DNA from 4 places in the Enterocloster clostridioformis genome. Region 4 is predicted to be linked to each of the others. Evidence: riboswitches for the same ligand, from Rfam matches in the RefSeq annotation. Region 4 holds a riboswitch; each other region holds the start of a gene.

Region 1 (4,286 bases), 3.9 Mb from region 4:
TGCAGGGCTGTTAGAATTTCCTGCTTTTCTTCTTCAGACAGCACCCCTTTATCTAAAACAAAATCATTCATTAAATGAATGCCGCCGTTTCGCCCTGCTTCTGCATAAACGGGAATGCCCGCGCCGCTTAAAGCGTCAATATCTCTGTAAATTGTCCTTACAGATACTTCAAATTTTTCTGCTAATTCTGGAGCGGTAGCCTGTCCTTTATCGAGTAAATAATACACAATCTTAAATAATCTGCTTTCCTGCATTGTCAGTTCCTCCCTTTGATGATAATAGAATACTACCAAAAACCTGACACGATGCGTCAATATTTATTATAATCATTTTTCTTCCCATTATCAACCAAGCGAGCATATATGATTTTTTTATCTCGTAACTTGTAGTTTCTACTCAAACGGCCACATAATTTTTACCACCCGAAAAACAATGATGGTAACGATTTTCCTCATTGCAGCGCCTATATTTCAGCCGCTTTTTCCTTAAAAAAGAGAGCAAGAAACTTTATATACCTGCTCTCCAATTTCAGTTCTTTATGCGTTACATCTATGCGTAAATGATTTACGTTTCCACAATCTCCCCTGCACAAGCCCTTATATTATTAAGGCGTCCTGTCCATTCCAAGGCATTTTTTGCCTTTAGCTGTTCCGTTATGCCCTGTGCTTGCTTCATTTGCTCTACGAGCCTTTCAAAGCGTTCCTGCGCCTGTTTATTAATCTCCGCAAGGTAGGCGTTCAGCCTGCCGCTTGTCAGAAGATTGGTGTATATAACTTTATTGTGCCTGCTGTCTTAAACACATTTTTGAGTTTTCTCCTTATCTGGCTTCATTCATTACTGATTGACAAATAAATAGTCCGGTGCTATGCTAAATAACAACAGGGAGCTTGTGAAGCAGGCTGAGAGGAAGTAATCAAACTTCGACCTATCGCACCTGATTTGGGTAATGCCAACGTAGGGAAATATGAGACATGTATGTGTATTAAATGCGTAATTTAAGTCCATATCCCGCGCGGTATGGGCTTTTTTCAGCCTTCACCGCGGTTCGGACATATGAGGGCTTTAGAGCTGTGCAGGCAATACGCCGCTGTACCAGAGAATATGCCTCTCTACCAGGAAGATAGGCGGGCTCCGAGTAAAAAACATGGAGGTATGACTATGACTATGAAAGTAAACATTAAGAAACTGGCGGTAAGCGCCATGCTGACAGCGGTGGCCGTGTCTTTATCCGGCTTTTCCATCCCCATAGGGGCATCCAAATGTTTTCCGATTCAGCACCTTGCCAATGTATTGGCCGGCGTATTTCTTGGGCCGTGGTATGGCGTGGGGATGGCGTTCTGCACATCGTTTATCAGGAATCTGATGGGGACGGGCAGTCTGCTGGCATTTCCGGGAAGTATGGTGGGAGCATTTTTAGGAGGGTATCTGTACCAGCGTTTCGGCAGGCTGACACTGGCCTACTTTGGGGAAGTGTTTGGCACCGGCATACTGGGCGGAATGCTCTGCTATCCGGTGGCCACACTGGTTATGGGGAAGGAAGCGGCCATTTTTGCCTATGTAATCCCATTCCTTATGAGCACCATGTGCGGCACGGTCATTGCCGCGTTCCTGATTGGGGTGCTGTATAAGTCCGGCGCGTTTCAGTATATGAGGCGGATGCTGGATCTGGATGTACAGACCGGCAAAGCCATGGGAAGATAACAGGAAAAAGGATAAATCAGATGACGCGGAGACAATGGATGAAGGACTTAAGGGAGCGCTCTCCCAGGGTCCACTGTATAACCAATTATGTTACGGCAGGGGATGTGGCCAATATGGTGCTGGCCGCAGGCGGTTCCCCTGTTATGGCCCAGGGGCTGCATGAGGTGGAGGACGTTACCTCCATCTGCAGCAGTCTTGTCCTTAATCTGGGAACCCTGGAAGAAAAAACCATACCGGCCATGGAGGCAGCGGGAAGAAAAGCTGCCGTTCTGGGCCTTCCCGTTATCCTGGACCCGGTAGGAGTCACTGCATCACGGTTTCGCAGACAGACAGCCATTGATATGATCCGGAAGGCCGCTCCTTCTGTCATCCGGGGAAATGAGGCGGAAATCCGGGCCCTGAACCAGGAACTGAGGGGACATGAGGCGGGAAATACCTGCGGCGTGGATTCGGGAACCTTTGGTACGATTGAGAGCCGCCTGGAAACCGCCTGTTCCCTGAGGGACCTTACAGGCGCGGTTGTGGTCATGACCGGGGAAGAGGATGTGGTGGCCGGAAAAGAAAGAAGGTTCATTGTCAGAAACGGCCATCCCTGGATGGCCAGAATTACAGGCAGCGGCTGTATGCTGGACGGGCTTATGGGAGCGTTCTGCGGTCTGTATGGGGAACTGGGACCGGACGGCCCTCTGGAAGAAGCTGTGGTCATGGCCCTCAGCGCGCACGGGCTCTGCGGAGAATTGGCGGCCGGAGAGACTGCGGGGAGGGGAGGCGGGACAGGTACATTCCGCATGTATCTGATGGACAAAATGAGCCTTCTGGATGACGAGACACTGGAGAGAGGTAAGAAAATTGAGATTCGATAGAAAACAGCTTTTGATTTATGCAGTAACCGATAAGGCATGGACCGGGAAGCTTTCTCTGGAGGAGCAGGTGGAGGAGGCGTTAAAAGGCGGCGCAACCATGGTTCAGCTCAGGGAAAAGGAACTGGACAAAGGGAATTTTGAGGAAGTGCTGAGAACGGCCTGCGCCATCCGCAAAATCACAGAAAAATATAATGTGCCCCTTATCATAGACGACAATTTGGAGCTGGCCCTGGCCTGTCACGCGGACGGGCTCCATGTGGGGCAGGACGATATGGAGGCATCTGAGGCCAGAAGGCTTTTGGGACCTGACCGTATACTGGGGGTTACGGCAAAAACAGTGGACCAGGCCAGAGCAGCCCAGGCAGCAGGCGCGGATTATCTGGGCAGCGGAGCCATATTCGGCACCAGTACAAAAGCAGATGCGCGGCCCATGACAATGGAGACCCTGAATGCAATCTGCGACAGTGTGGACATTCCTGTGGTGGCCATCGGAGGAATCTGCCTGGATAACATAGGGCGCCTGGCCGGCAGCCATGCAGCGGGAGCAGCCATTGTATCAGGCATATTTGGGGCGCCGAATATACGGGAGACAACAGAAAAGCTGGCAGAGGCAATGACGGAGATAGCCGGAATGCCCAGGCGGGACCTCAGGGCGGGATCAGTGTAAGAAAATGAGAAAAATATAAAAAACTTTCAAGAAAACCATTGACATTTGAAAATAGGCTGATTATAATGAGTTCAACATTCAACAAAACATAAAAAACTGTTGAGTAGGAGTAAGTAAGATTGTAATTCCAGGCGCAGAGAGCTTCCGGCCGGTGTAAGGGAGCATTGGATTAGAGTCTGAATGGACCTGCGAGGGCAGCTGGAAACCAGGGGCATAGAGATATGGCTGATGGGAGTATGGGCTGACGGGTATCCCACCGTTACCAGGGAGAACGCATGATGGTGCGTTGCAGAGCGGGCGTATTTTATTTCTTTGTTCGATGACACAGCATCAGGTTAAATTTAACTTGATGCTTTTTTATTTCCCGGACCGGAGGATGGCGGGGAACGTGCAGGACATGGAAAGCGCCAATCAGGGTGGTACCGCAGAAGCCGGAAGAAGCTTTTGTCCCTGTTGATTACAGATGTAGTCGGCAGGGATAAGGGCTTCTTTTTTTGATGAATGTGACGCCCGGACCCGGGAATGGTGAAAGGTTTAGAATAAACAGCCGGCAAGAAGGAAAGGAGTTAAGGTAAATGATAATCCCAGCTTGTGATGAAATATTAAGTCTGTCAGGGGAATACGATATAATTCCCATCTGCCGCGAGATTTACGCGGATGTAGTGACGCCCATAACACTGCTCAGACGTATAGCGGAGCGGAGCAGCCGTTTTTACCTGTTGGAAAGCATAGAGGGCGGCGAAAAATGGGGACGCTACTCCTTTCTCGGATATAATCCGGTGATGCGTGTTACCTGCCGCTGCGGGAAGGTGAAGATTGAGAGCCATGTCAGCCGGTTCCCGTCCAGGGAAATACAGACAGCTCATCCCATGGATGTGCTTCGTGAGATATTGGCACAGTACAAGGCGCCCAGGCTGAAAGGACAGCCGCCCTTTACCGGTGGATTTGTAGGGTATTTTGCGTATGCAATGATTGAGTACGCAGAGCCCACCCTTCATATCAGCAGAGGCGGGGCCAATGACTTTGACCTGATGCTATTTGACAAGGTCATTGCC
Region 2 (4,286 bases), 1.7 Mb from region 4:
GTAAAAACTGTGTTCAACTCTGTTCACGCCCTCCCTAGATTGCTTTTTTTAACGGCGAAAGTACCAACAGCGCAACACCGCCGCCCAAAAGGGCTGTTAGCAGCTGTGGTATAGAGAACATATTCGAAATCACCGCCGCCTGCGGAGCCGGTAATCTTAAAAAGAACGGCACGGCTATTTGCGCGATTCCAAGGTATAGGACCAAGAATTTGGCGGCTGCCGCAGCTGCCAAAGCAATCATTGGTGCGGTATATTTATGCCCCCAACGCCTGTTGCCAATGAAGTGCCAAATCAGCACGAGGGTAATGTTTCCTGCCACGATAAAGGGGATCAGGCTCCAAAGAGGGCCTATTCCAATCAGCTTCGCCATAACAGGCGAAATGACAGCAACGCAAAGTCCTGACATCATGCCGCAGGTCATAACGGAAACAATCATCAGCATATTCACAACAGACCCAGTAATAATAGTGCTCCCTAATGCTCCGGTAGCCGCCTGCAATACGACAAGTAAGGCGATAAAAACTGCTGTGCGGGTAATCCAAAGCGTTCTTTCTTTGATCATAATTTTGAGATTTCCTTTCTCTTCTCTTGTTTTTCAGATTTTATTATAGTACAATTTTGACAAATGCCTTGTTGCACACGCAACAAAAAACGAGGTTATTGTGATGCGTGAGTTTATAGAAGATTTAAAGCAGACAAATCTATTTTTCGCCATTGAACCAGAGGAAATTGATGGGCTCCTTTATTGCCTCTGTGCAAAGTATGTCCGGTACGCCAAAGGCGACTATATCATTGAGGAAGGGAACAAGGTATACGACTTCGGAATTATGCTATCAGGGCATGGACGCGCAATAAAGTGGGATCCCTCTGACAGAGTGATTCTTATTTCTCTTCTGAAAAAGGGAAGCGAGATAGGGGTTATTTTAGCGGCAAGTTTAGAACACAAAAGTCCTGTTACTGTACAGGCGGAGGATGATGTCCTGGTATTGCAAATCCCTTTTGAACGCGTATTGGCCCGGTGCGAAAAGGCCTGCCCCCGGCATGACAGGCTATTACGCAACTATATAAGCATTGTTGCCAAAAAGGGGCTTGTACTGCACGAACGTATAGATTGTCTGCTGCGTCCGACAATACGGGAGAAAATATTGACCTACTTACAGTGTATAGCCCGCGAACAACAAAAAAGAACATTTACGATTCCGATGAATAGAAACTCTATGGCAGAATACCTCAACGTGGAGCGCAGCGCACTTTCACGAGAGCTGTCCTACATGAAGCGGGACGGGATTATTGATTATCATAAAAACACGTTTAGACTGATTTGAGATGCATAGAAGCAGAGGTTCTTGTAAGCACTTTGTAGGAAGTTATGTGATTGAGGAAGAGGAATTGTTGCAGACAATGGAGGAGTGGTTTTCTAAAAAGCGCTGATACCAATCAAGTTTTCCTGCGGCCGCCACTTGCAAAGCAAAAACTGGAATGCTATAATAGCGCTAACAGAATAAACAGGGGAGCTTGTGTGACAGGCTGAGAGGAAGGTAGACCTTCGACCCTTGAACCTGATGCGGATAATGCCGCCGGAGGAAGTCGTGGAGATTGGTACTTTTTCAGGGGGCATCCTATGCAGGTGTCTCCTGTTTTTTTGCGCTTTTTGAAGGAAAGGATGTGAGAACAGCAACCGCGGTATGCCTGCGGCGGGTTGAGGGGGAGCGCCCTGAACCTTGTATGACAGCGATGGGAAGCCGTGTTCCGGCGTGAGAGGAGGCCAGTAAGCCTCGACCGAATCTTTCCAACCGGCAGACTCTAGCGGTCTGTCATCATTAGGGGAAGGCGCCGCTATACAGGGCCGTTTTCTCTCATTACAAAGGAGTATCATACTATGTTTGAACAGATTTTTGAAAGTGTCCGGCAGAAATCCCCGCTGGTTCACTGTATCACCAACTATGTCACTGTCAACGATTGCGCAAACATGCTGCTGGCTTGCGGCGGCTCACCTATTATGGCGGATGATCCGGGGGACGCTGTGGAGATTACCAGTATCTGCGGCGGACTGACCATCAACATCGGCACGCTGAATCAGCGCACCATTCCGGCCATGCTTGCCGCCGGGAAGCGTGCCAACGAGCTGGGGCACCCCGTAGTACTGGACCCGGTGGGAGCCGGGGCTTCCACGCTACGGACGGACACGGCCCTCCGGCTGCTAAAGGAAGTGAAGTTCGCGGTAATTAGGGGCAACATCTCGGAGATCAAGACCCTTGCCTCCGGCAGCGGCACCACCAAGGGCGTGGATGCTGATGTGGCGGATCGGGTGACTGAAGACAATCTGGATGGGGCAGTATCCTTCGTCAAGGAGCTTGCAAGGCGCATTGGGGCGGTGATTGCCGTTACCGGAGCGATTGACATTGTGGCGGATGAGGAGCGGGCCTTTTGTATACGCAACGGCCGTCCGGAGATGTCCTCCATCACCGGAACCGGCTGCCAGCTTTCTGCTCTGACTGCGGCCTTTGTCACAGCAAACCCGGATCAGTCCCTGGAGGCCGCTGCGGCCGCCGTGTGCGCCATGGGTCTGTGCGGAGAAGTCGCCTACAAACGTATGACAGGGCTGGACGGTAACGCCTCTTACCGGAACTATATTATCGACGCCATGTACCGCCTGACCCCGGCGGAACTGGAGAAAGGAGCAAACTATGAAATGCGATAAGCGGCATATGCTGCTCTATGCTGTCACCGACCGGACCTGGAGCGGGGAGCAGACTCTCTATGAGCAGGTAGAAGCGGCATTGAAAGGCGGCGTAACTTGTGTGCAGCTGCGGGAGAAAGAGCTGGACGAAGCGGCGTTTCTTCAGGAGGCTAAGGACATCTGCGCCCTGTGCCGCCGGTACCACATACCCTTTATTGTGAATGACAACGTGGATATTGCCGTCGCATGCGGGGCGGACGGAATCCATGTGGGCCAGGAAGATATGGTGGCGGGGGAGGTCCGCCGCCGGGTGGGGGACGCGATGATTCTCGGTGTCTCTGTCCACACGGTTGAGGAGGCCCGTCAGGCTGTCCACGACGGCGCGGACTACCTGGGTTTGGGAGCGGTGTTTCCCACAAGCACCAAGGCTGACGCGGACCAGATGACCAGCGAGACCCTACGGGATATTTGCAGCGCGGTGGATGTGCCCATCGTAGCTATCGGCGGCATCAACCGGGACAACCTTCTTAGCCTGGCCGGCAGCGGCGTGGACGGGGCGGCCCTGGTATCCGCCATCTTCTCGGCAGAGGATATTGAGAGGAATTGCCAGGAGCTTCGGGCGCTGGCAGAGAGGATGGTAAGGGCATGAGGATTTGCGGCGTGATTTTTGATGTTGACGGTACGCTGTTGGATTCCATGTTTATTTGGGATACGATTGGCGAGACCTATTTGCGCTCCATCGGATATGAGCCGCGGGAGAATTTGAACGATACGTTTAAAAATATGAGCCTGCACCAGGCGGCCTGCTATTACCAGACAGAGTATGGTGTGACGCTGAGTATTAAGGAGATTATGGCTGGGGTCAACGCCATGCTGGAGCGGTATTACCGTTTTGAGGTTCCGCTGAAGGCGGGAGTAAAGGAGCTGCTGGCACAGCTCCAGCGGAGCAAAGTCAAGCTGTGTATCGCCACTGCCACAGACCGGTATCTAGTGGAGGATGCCCTGGAGCGGTGTGGGGTGCTGTCCTGTTTTGGGGAGATTTTTACCTGCAACGAGGTGGGTCACGGCAAGGACGAACCGGAAATTTTTGAAGCAGCGCTTCGCTTCCTGGGAACAAAGAAGGCAGAGACAGTTGTGTTTGACGATGCGCTCTATGCCGTCAAAGCGGCGAAAGCGGCCGGGTTTCCGGTAGCGGCGGTGTATGACAGCCATGAAAAGAATCAGGAGGAAATCTGTACTCTGTCCGATCTATACCTGAAAGATTTGACGCAATTGGATAAACTCAGGAACTTCCTTCCGGTTTAGCGGCTGGGAGTTTTAAGCGGCAAATTGGGGGCACCACCTTTTGCCGCTCTATAAAAATAATGCAAAGGAGATATAGCAATGAGAACAGCATTATCAATCGCTGGGACAGACCCCAGCGGAGGCGCCGGGATTCAGGCCGATCTGAAAGCGATGACCATGAACGGTGTTTTCGCCATGAGCGCTATTACGGCGCTGGTAGCGCAGAACACCATCGGCGTAAGAGAAATTGTAGAAATGACACCCGATTTTCTCGGGCAGCAGATTGACGCGGTATTCGAGGACATTCCGCCTGACGCGGTGA
Region 3 (4,286 bases), 2.2 Mb from region 4:
CCTGCCACAGCGGTTACCGGAAGGGGATTATCCCCTGAAAATGCCGGCGCCAGGCTGTCCTGGAAGGACATTGCAAATTGAGCCTTTCCGGAAGCTGCCAGTACCTCCGCCCCGTTTTCCGGCGGCTGCACAATCTCCACCTCCAGGCCGGCATCCTTAAAATATCCCTTTTCACGGGCAACATAGAGGCCTGTGTGGTTGGTGTTAGGCGTCCAGTCCAGGACAAATGTCAGCTTTCTTACATCCTGCTTCGCCCCCTCTTCCTCCTGGCTTGCGCTTTCCCTATTTACGTTCTCTTTCCGTGTATCCTCCGCGGCCTGGCCAGAGGCGGTATTCTCTCCTGAATCCGGGGCTTTGCCGCACCCGGTGAGAAGTACTCCCATGCAAAGGGAGGCCAGCAGCATACTTGCACATTTATGTTTCATTTTCAATCTCTCCTCTTATAAACGCCGGATATAGTTTTCCCGTTCTATTTATGTTTTCGGCTATTTTCCCATGGCATACATTTTTTCTGAAGCAGTTCCACGGCCCACATCAGAATTAAGCTGATGGCCGATATGAGGAAAATGACCGCGAACATCTTATCAAAGGAAAATGCCTTCTTAACCCTTGTCATGTATACGCCCAGTCCTCCAAAACCACCCAGCCACTCAGAAATCACGGCTCCCACCACCGCGTAAGAGGCAGATATCCTGAGACTGGAAAAAAACTGGCCCATGGCTCCCGGCAGCTTGATATAGCGGAATATCTGGAACCGGCCCGCTCCCATGGCCTTTAACAGATTCACCGCATCCGGGTCAGCAGCCCTGAATCCGGTCAGCAGCCCCACCGTGATGGGGAAAAATGTGGTAATCACAATGAGTATGACCTTTGGAGTCATTTCATAGCCAAACCACAGCACCAAAAGAGGCGCTATGGCAACCGCCGGCACGGTCTGGGTCAGTACAATGATGGGATAAAAAGCCTTGTATGCCTTGTCAAACCGGTCCATCAGCACTGCGGCCCCAAAGCCCGCGGCAATTCCCAAAGCCAGCCCCAGCCCGGCCTCGGCCAGTGTAATCCTGGCATTCTCCATGAGGGCCGGGAATTCCTTCATAAATGCACCGGCTACCTGAACCGGGGAAGGCAGCATGAAGCCCTCCACCAGTCCAAAGGATACAGAAAGCTGCCACAGGATGAGAATGGACAGGATGGCGGAAACAGACCACAGTTTACTGGTGATGCTTGGTAACTTTCTTTTCAATGGTAAGCACATCTCCTTCGGGGTGGTAAGAAACCTTAATATATGCGGCCACAGAGGGGGCGCCCGCCCTGACCGCAATATACTGGCACTCTTTTACAATATCCATCAGCTGGTCATAATCCCCTTCAATGGTTGTCTCAAAGGGACCTACATAATAGTTTAACCCCGTGCTCTTGATGTAATCGATGACCTGGTCCACGATACGGATTAATTCCTCATCATCAGCTGCCTTTGGAAGTGACTGGATTGCTACGCTTGCGTTCATATTGTTCTCCTTTTCTCTTCAAATCATATGGATCAAAAAATCCCGTCCGGATATTACGGGCGGGATAAAACTCACAAAAACTTACATCTTCTGCAGGCTTCCTACGCTGGCATTATCCAGATCAGGTATCAGGGTTCAGAACATATTCCATCTCAGCCGGATTCCACTCCAGCACCCCTTTTCATTGTTGGGACAAGTATACTACGGCTCATTTTAAAAGTCAATAGGTACTGCTGCTCTGCCCTGCGGCTGTCATAGGATCCGCAAGGCCTGTCATGCGTACAGTACACTGTCATGCGCACATTTCAGATATCCTGAAATGCCCTGTAACACGCCTGGGTGCCGGAACGGTCCAAAACCGCATATGCAATGTCCGGCACTCTTTTAAGCAGTTCAGGACAGGACTGTATGTCAGCCCCGGCGGGATATCCGGTTTTCTTATAGTGACAACAGGTTTTACTATCATTCTGCCAAAATCTCCTTTCCTCCCCGCTCCACCGCAGTGAAGCCCTTCCTCTCAAACGCATTTAACTCCGGTTCCTCCACCTGGACGGGCTGAGCCAGCGGTGTGTATACCATGAATACCCGGAGGATGCTGTCCGGTTTTGGCGAAATATGAAGTCTGGCCGTCTCCTCATAGGCTTCCTTCTGGAATGTAATCAGGTTGTAAGGACTGCCCTTCATTACTCTGTGCGGTCCTCTCCTTCCCAGAACAGATAAGGGTACGCCTGTCCGCCGCCACACGCCATCTCATTTTCATAATAGTCTCCTTCTCGCTTCACGCGGCGCCAGCGTACTGGCCATCAAGTGTACCGGCACCTCTGATAATTCTATGGTAGCGCGCATGCAGCCTTTGTTCTTTTCGTCTTTGTTCTTTTCGTCTTTCTTAATTTCAGTTAAAGCTTTTCTGTCGCATGTGTAAGAGGAATACTTCCGGCCGGAGACCGCAAAAGCCAGCGCGGACAAGCAAAAAGGATTCCCGGCCCCAGAGCCCGGAATCCCTTTCATCGCCACATTACAGATAACTGTTATATATGCATCCTACTCCTTTTCCCGCTTCTTCACGGTGGGATAATGCTCCACAATATCACGATACCGGAAACATCCCTCCACATGGTCATTAATCACGCCGCAGGCCTGGAGATGAGAGTAAACCGTTACCGGCCCCAGATACTTAAATCCACGTTTTCTTAACTCCTGGCTGACCTGCCGGGACAAGGCGTTACAGGCCGGAATGTTTCCCTTTTGATGGCCTGCATAAAGAATGGTTTTTCCCCTGGAAAAGCTCCATATGTACGAACTGAATGAGCCGTATTCCTCCCTGACCTTCTGAAAACACCTGGCATTATGAATGACAGCCTCTACCTTTCTGCGGGATTTAATCATTCCTTCACAGGTCAGAATCCGTTCAATATCCGCCTCTGTATACGCCGCAATCCGGTCGTAATCAAACCCGTCAAAACACTGGCGGAAGATTTCCCGCTTCTGTATCATCATGTTCCAGTTCAGCCCGCAATGTCATTTAGTTAACGCTTTGCAATATTATGGTTAGATTCTTAATGAAGGGTGTCTAACCATATTTTTCCCTTTTTTCATAAAAACAGTTGACATACACCACAAAATGTGCGGCCGCTCTCGCTACTGATTGACTTTAATAGGTAGCGAGAGCGGCCCTTGGATTAGAATCATAAATTCATTCTAATTCAAGGAGGTACACACAATGTTCCATCAAAAAATTAAACAATGCTTTTCCCATTCCGTCCATCTTGTTTCATCCGTAATCTCCGAATTTACCTATTCGGACACCGATCTGACAAGGAACAGGAAGTTCCCCGCCGATAAGCTTATCACTTTCCTTGTTTCCCAAGCCTCCTCCAGCACAAAAAATGAATTGCTGGACTTCTTCGACATGGATCCACAGTCGCCAACTGCTTCGGCACTCAACCAGCAACGCGCAAAGCTTAGCCCGGATGCCCTGGAAGCTGTATTTCGGCATTTTAACCATTTTGCTTCCTTTTATGACCAAAAAAAGCTACGCTACCGCTTTCTTGCTGCAGATGGCTCCACCTTTACCTTTTTCAGTAAACCTGCTTTCGCCCCAGAAGAGTATCATGTCTCTGATGGACATTCAATAAAGGGCTTTTACAGTATGCATCTGAATGCTTTTTACGACTTACAGAAGCACACTTATTCCGATGCGCTGATCCAGCCGATCCATCAGAAAGATGAATTTAGTGCTTTCTGTGAAATGGTCGACCGCCACGATTTACTGACTGGTACAAAAGATGTTTTTATCGGTGACAGGGGCTATTGTTCTTACAACAACATGGCACATGTGAAGGAAAAAGGCCAGTATTTTTTATTTCGCACCAAAGATATCCATTCCAAAGGACTTGTTGGAAATTTTGAGTTTCCAGATGCAGACTCCTTTGATATTCAGGTAAATGTAACTCTGGTTCGCAGTCATAAAAAGAAGATATCGATTAAAGAAGGTTATTACAAACGCTTTGTGGATGCGGCTGCATCGTTTGATTACGTTGCATATGGTTCCCTGGATACCTACGATTTATCTTTTAGAATCGTACGGTTTCCGATATCGGATGATTCTTATGAATGCATCGTCACTAATCTGCCTTCAGATGAATTCCCGTCGGAACAAATAAAACTTCTATACTATGCCAGATGGGCCATTGAGGGGTCTTTCCGTAAGCTGAAATATACGGTCGGATTGAGTAACTTCCATGCCTACAAACCAGAATATATCAAACAGGAAATTTG
Region 4 (4,286 bases):
TGGATGGAACCGCCATTTACCAGGGTGTGTGCGCTGTGTTTATCGCTTCCTGTTATGGAATCAACCTGACCCTGTCCCAGCAGATTGTCATTATACTGACAGCTGTTCTGGCTTCCGTGGGCACGGCCGGTGTGCCGGGATCCGGTATGATTATGCTGGCTATGGTGCTTCAGAGCGTAGGGCTTCCTGTGGAAGGAATTGCACTTGTGGCCGGTATTGACCGCCTGTTTGACATGGGTCGAACCACGGTGAATATTACAGGGGACGCTGCCTGCGCAGTGATTGTTTCCCATCTGGAGGATAAGAGGTTAAAGAAGGCTTAAGCCTGAATTTCATCAAGGTAAAAGAAGGGCCGCGCTGTGATATGATGTCGCACAGCGCGGCCCTTCCCTGATACACATATTTTATACATAATCTATTTTATACATAACCCATTAGACCCGGAAGCCACAGTGACAGCTGCGGTATATAGGATACCAGCATCAGCACGATAAAGATGGCGCCAAAGTAGTAGAGCAGAGGACGGATAACCTGTTCTATCTTTGTCTTTCCCACCTTTACTCCCACGAAAAGTGTAGTTCCCACAGGGGGAGTGATGGTGCCGATACACAGGTTGAATATCATCATGATTCCAAAGTGGATGGTATTCATGCCCAGCGCCCGGCAGATGGGAAGGAAAATAGGGGTGAAGATAAGGCAGGCAGGCGTCATGTCCATAAAGGTTCCCACAATCAGCAGCAGAATATTGATGATAAAAAGTATTACATAGCGGTTGGTGCTGATTCCCAGCATGGCTTCCGATACAGCGGTGGGGATGCCGGTGAAGGCCATGACCCAGCTCATGATGCTGGATACTCCGATAAGGAAGATGATAATGCCTGTCATCTCTGCGCTGTCCAGGAAAATTTTAGGCAGCTCCCTCAGCTTGATGGACGTTGGTCAGGGCCAGCTCATTGTTCTCGGCGCCGTCTATAACGCCCTGCTGAATGGCAGTATACACCTCACCGAACCCCATAGGAGCAGCGGCCGTGCCAAAAGCATTGACCATGTCCACGCTGGCCGGGCTTTGCTGTACACGTATTTTCCTGCCCTTTAAATCATCCGGCGTGTTGATGGGAGTCTTGGCGTAGAAATTACGGGTTCCCGCATTGTACCAGGTCACCACCCTGAAACCGGCCTCGTCCGTGGACTTGTATATATTTTCCATATAATCCGTGTCTTCCATCACAGACCGGTAGACTTCTTCGGAGTCAAAAAGATAGGGCATGCTGAAAATCTCATAGACATCCGCAAATGTCTCCAGATTTGCCGTACCCGCAATAACAAAATCAATTGCTCCTGTCTGGGTCAGCTCGATTGCCTTCTGGGCAGATCCCAGTATTTCATTGGGGAATATCTGTACCTCATATTTGTCTCCCAGACGTTCTTCCACATATTCCTTAAATGCCAGCATTCCCAGATGCTCAGGATGGGTCTCCGACTGTGCGTGCGACACGCGGATAATTCTTTTACCTGAGGAAACCAAGCTGCATCCGGAAGCCGAAACCATGACAGCGCCGGCCACAGCTGCAATTGCAAGCCTTTTCATTAAAACACTCACCATTTCCAATCCCTCTCTTTATTTGCGTATGTCAATGTCTGCAGAACATGTAACTGGTTTTTATTATATCGACAAAATTGTGTATAATCACTGGAAAATTTTAATATTTGAGAGTAAATTATTGTCATAAAGCAGTAATTGTATTAGCAATAATTTAACGGATTTTTAACGTGATATTAACGGCACAGATAGCAGACAGACGGAATCAATGGTATAATGGGAAAAAGGAGGAGAGGAATGCGGTGCTCCTGGGAGGATATCAGATGCGGGCGTATTTTTTCTTGTAATGACTCAGCGTACACGTTATAATGGATAGAATTCTTTGACTGTTATTCTCAAACAGGGGGATGTGGTAGGAAGGCAGTAGGTGCGATAGTAGGGAGGAGGCAGGATAATATTGGATAAACAATTGAGAATAATGGTTGACAAGCAGATATTTTCCATATAAACTGACAGAGTGAGGTGAAAATGCCTTTCGGATACAGCGGGAGAACTGCCGTATTCAGTCATATTACAACAGGGAGCTTGTGGGGCAGGCTGAGAGGAAGTAATCGAACTTCGACCTATTAAACCTGATTTGGATAATGCCAACGTAGGGAAATATGGAGTATGTACAAGCTTGCATGATATGAATGGTCCATTCCTTACCGGTATGGGCCTTTTTTGTGTCCTGAAGTATATCCGGCATGACGCGGGCAAACGAACACGGTTTAATAGATTGCATGTGAAAATTACTTTTAACCACATGCGGGCTCCGGGCGAAGAGGAGGAAAATATGGATTATACCACGCAGATGGACGCGGCCAGGAAAGGTATCCTGACAGAGGAGCTGAAAAGGGTAGCGGATAAGGAACTGTTTGAACCAGCTGAACTGATGCGGCTGGTGGCTGAGGGGAAGGCTGTCATTCCTGCCAACCGGCTGCATACCTGTCTGGAACCAAATGGAATCGGATCCAGGCTTAAGACGAAAATCAACGTAAACCTCGGCACTTCAAGGGACTGCAAGGACTTGGAAATGGAATTACAGAAGGTAAATGATGCGGTGAGGATGGGGGCAGAGTCCATCATGGACCTGAGTTCATGGGGGGATACCCGCACATTCAGAAGAAAGCTGACTGCCCAGTGTCCTGCAATCATAGGCACTGTTCCCATCTATGATGCGGTGGTTTATTACCACAAACCGCTGAAGGATATTACTTCACAGGAGTGGCTGGATATCGTAAGGATGCATGCGGAGGATGGGGTGGACTTCATGACCATCCATGTGGGAATCAACCGGCAGACAGCGGAGCGCTTCAAGAAGGCGAAGCGCCTTACCAATATTGTGTCCAGGGGAGGTTCTATTATATTTGCATGGATGGAAATGACGGGAAAGGAAAATCCGTTTTATGAGCATTTTGAGAAGATACTGGATATCTGTCAGGCCTATGATGTGACACTGAGCCTGGGAGACGCCTGCCGTCCGGGATGTATTGAGGATGCATCGGATATATCCCAGATTGAGGAGCTGGTGACGCTGGGGGAGCTGACCAGAAGGGCGTGGGAAAAGAATGTGCAGGTCATCATAGAAGGACCGGGACATATGCCTTTGGACCAGATTCAGTCCAATATGAAGATACAGCAGACTATCTGCCAGGGAGCCCCTTTTTATGTCCTTGGTCCTCTGGTGACAGATATTGCTCCGGGTTATGACCATATTACCGCAGCCATAGGCGGAGCCCTTGCCGCCGCCAGCGGAGCGTCTTTTTTGTGCTATGTTACGCCGGCCGAACATCTGAGACTGCCGGACCTGGACGATGTTAAGGAAGGCATCATGGCGTCCAAGATTGCCGCCCATGCAGCTGATATTGCAAAAGGCATAAAAGGTGCGGCACAGTGGGACCGCGAGATGAGTACGGCCCGGAAAAAACTGGATTGGGAGCGCATGTTTGAGCTGTCTATTGACCCGGAAAAAGCCAGGAAATACCGGGAATCGGCCAAACCCGAAAAGGAGGACACCTGTTCCATGTGCGGTAATTTCTGCGCCGTGAAGAACATGAACCGGATATTGGATGGGGAAATAGTGAGTATTTTTGATGAGTAATGGAGTTGGAGGGAAGGAGGCTGCCGCCTGGATACAGCCCTTTGCCAACAGCATTTTAATAAAACAATGGGAAGGAAAATCCGAGTTTTGGATTTTCCTTCCCATTAACTGTTGTGTAGCCGTAAAAAGAATTCGGCTTTGAGATTAAATTAATCCACCAAACCGCAGGAACAAAGGAGCAAATACCAGAGACACAATCGTCATCAGCTTAATAAGAATGTTGATGGAAGGACCTGAGGTATCCTTGAAAGGATCGCCTACGGTATCGCCAACCACAGCAGCCTTGTGTGAATCACTGCCTTTGCCTCCGTGATGTCCTTCCTCGATGTACTTCTTTGCATTATCCCATGCGCCGCCGGAGTTGGACATGAAGATGGCCATTAATACGCCGGTTACCAGAGCGCCGGTCAGAAGCCCGCCCAGAGCAGAAGGTCCCAGGATGAGACCGGTTGCCAGAGGAGCCAGCACTGCCATCAGACCTGGCAGGAACATCTCCCGAAGGGCGGCTTTGGTGGAGATGGATACGCAGGAAGCGTAGTCGGGGCGGTCCGTTCCTTTGAGAATGCCGGGTTTTTCCCTGAACTGGCGGCGTACCTCCTCAAT

Evidence for each region. Region 4 has a riboswitch for thiamine pyrophosphate ahead of thiC (phosphomethylpyrimidine synthase ThiC). Riboswitches for the same ligand answer to the same signal wherever they lie in the genome.
Region 1: another riboswitch for thiamine pyrophosphate. It lies ahead of thiW (energy coupling factor transporter S component ThiW); the one in region 4 lies ahead of thiC (phosphomethylpyrimidine synthase ThiC).
Region 2: another riboswitch for thiamine pyrophosphate. It lies ahead of thiM (hydroxyethylthiazole kinase); the one in region 4 lies ahead of thiC (phosphomethylpyrimidine synthase ThiC).
Region 3: another riboswitch for thiamine pyrophosphate. It lies ahead of LA360_RS11475 (thiamine-binding protein); the one in region 4 lies ahead of thiC (phosphomethylpyrimidine synthase ThiC).

The regions. Positions count from the first base shown of each region.
Region 1 covers NZ_JAIWZC010000001.1:3,996,162-4,000,447, forward strand. The annotation lists gene LA360_RS20130 (helix-turn-helix transcriptional regulator) at 1-254, opposite strand, end outside; partial or broken gene LA360_RS20135 (TnpV protein) at 565-786, opposite strand; TPP riboswitch at 870-979, shown strand; gene thiW (energy coupling factor transporter S component ThiW) at 1,165-1,701, shown strand; gene thiM (hydroxyethylthiazole kinase) at 1,722-2,564, shown strand; gene thiE (thiamine phosphate synthase) at 2,551-3,231, shown strand; gene LA360_RS20155 (anthranilate synthase component I family protein) at 3,807-4,286, shown strand, end outside.
Region 2 covers NZ_JAIWZC010000001.1:1,747,433-1,751,718, reverse strand. The annotation lists gene LA360_RS08695 (permease) at 1-17, opposite strand, end outside; gene LA360_RS08690 (ECF transporter S component) at 35-562, opposite strand; gene LA360_RS08685 (Crp/Fnr family transcriptional regulator) at 666-1,325, shown strand; TPP riboswitch at 1,498-1,603, shown strand; gene thiM (hydroxyethylthiazole kinase) at 1,880-2,701, shown strand; gene thiE (thiamine phosphate synthase) at 2,688-3,329, shown strand; gene LA360_RS08670 (HAD family hydrolase) at 3,326-3,985, shown strand; gene thiD (bifunctional hydroxymethylpyrimidine kinase/phosphomethylpyrimidine kinase) at 4,064-4,286, shown strand, end outside.
Region 3 covers NZ_JAIWZC010000001.1:2,256,628-2,260,913, forward strand. The annotation lists gene LA360_RS11465 (ABC transporter substrate-binding protein) at 1-425, opposite strand, end outside; gene LA360_RS11470 (ABC transporter permease) at 470-1,243, opposite strand; gene LA360_RS11475 (thiamine-binding protein) at 1,212-1,508, opposite strand; TPP riboswitch at 1,588-1,697, opposite strand; gene LA360_RS11480 (hypothetical protein) at 1,971-2,192, opposite strand; partial or broken gene LA360_RS11485 (DNA-3-methyladenine glycosylase I) at 2,550-3,023, opposite strand; gene LA360_RS11490 (IS4 family transposase) at 3,229-4,286, shown strand, end outside.
Region 4 covers NZ_JAIWZC010000001.1:47,235-51,520, forward strand. The annotation lists gene LA360_RS00250 (dicarboxylate/amino acid:cation symporter) at 1-323, shown strand, start outside; partial or broken gene LA360_RS00255 (TRAP transporter large permease subunit) at 421-933, opposite strand; partial or broken gene dctP (TRAP transporter substrate-binding protein DctP) at 914-1,603, opposite strand; TPP riboswitch at 2,108-2,217, shown strand; gene thiC (phosphomethylpyrimidine synthase ThiC) at 2,376-3,683, shown strand; gene LA360_RS00270 (sodium-translocating pyrophosphatase) at 3,828-4,286, opposite strand, start outside.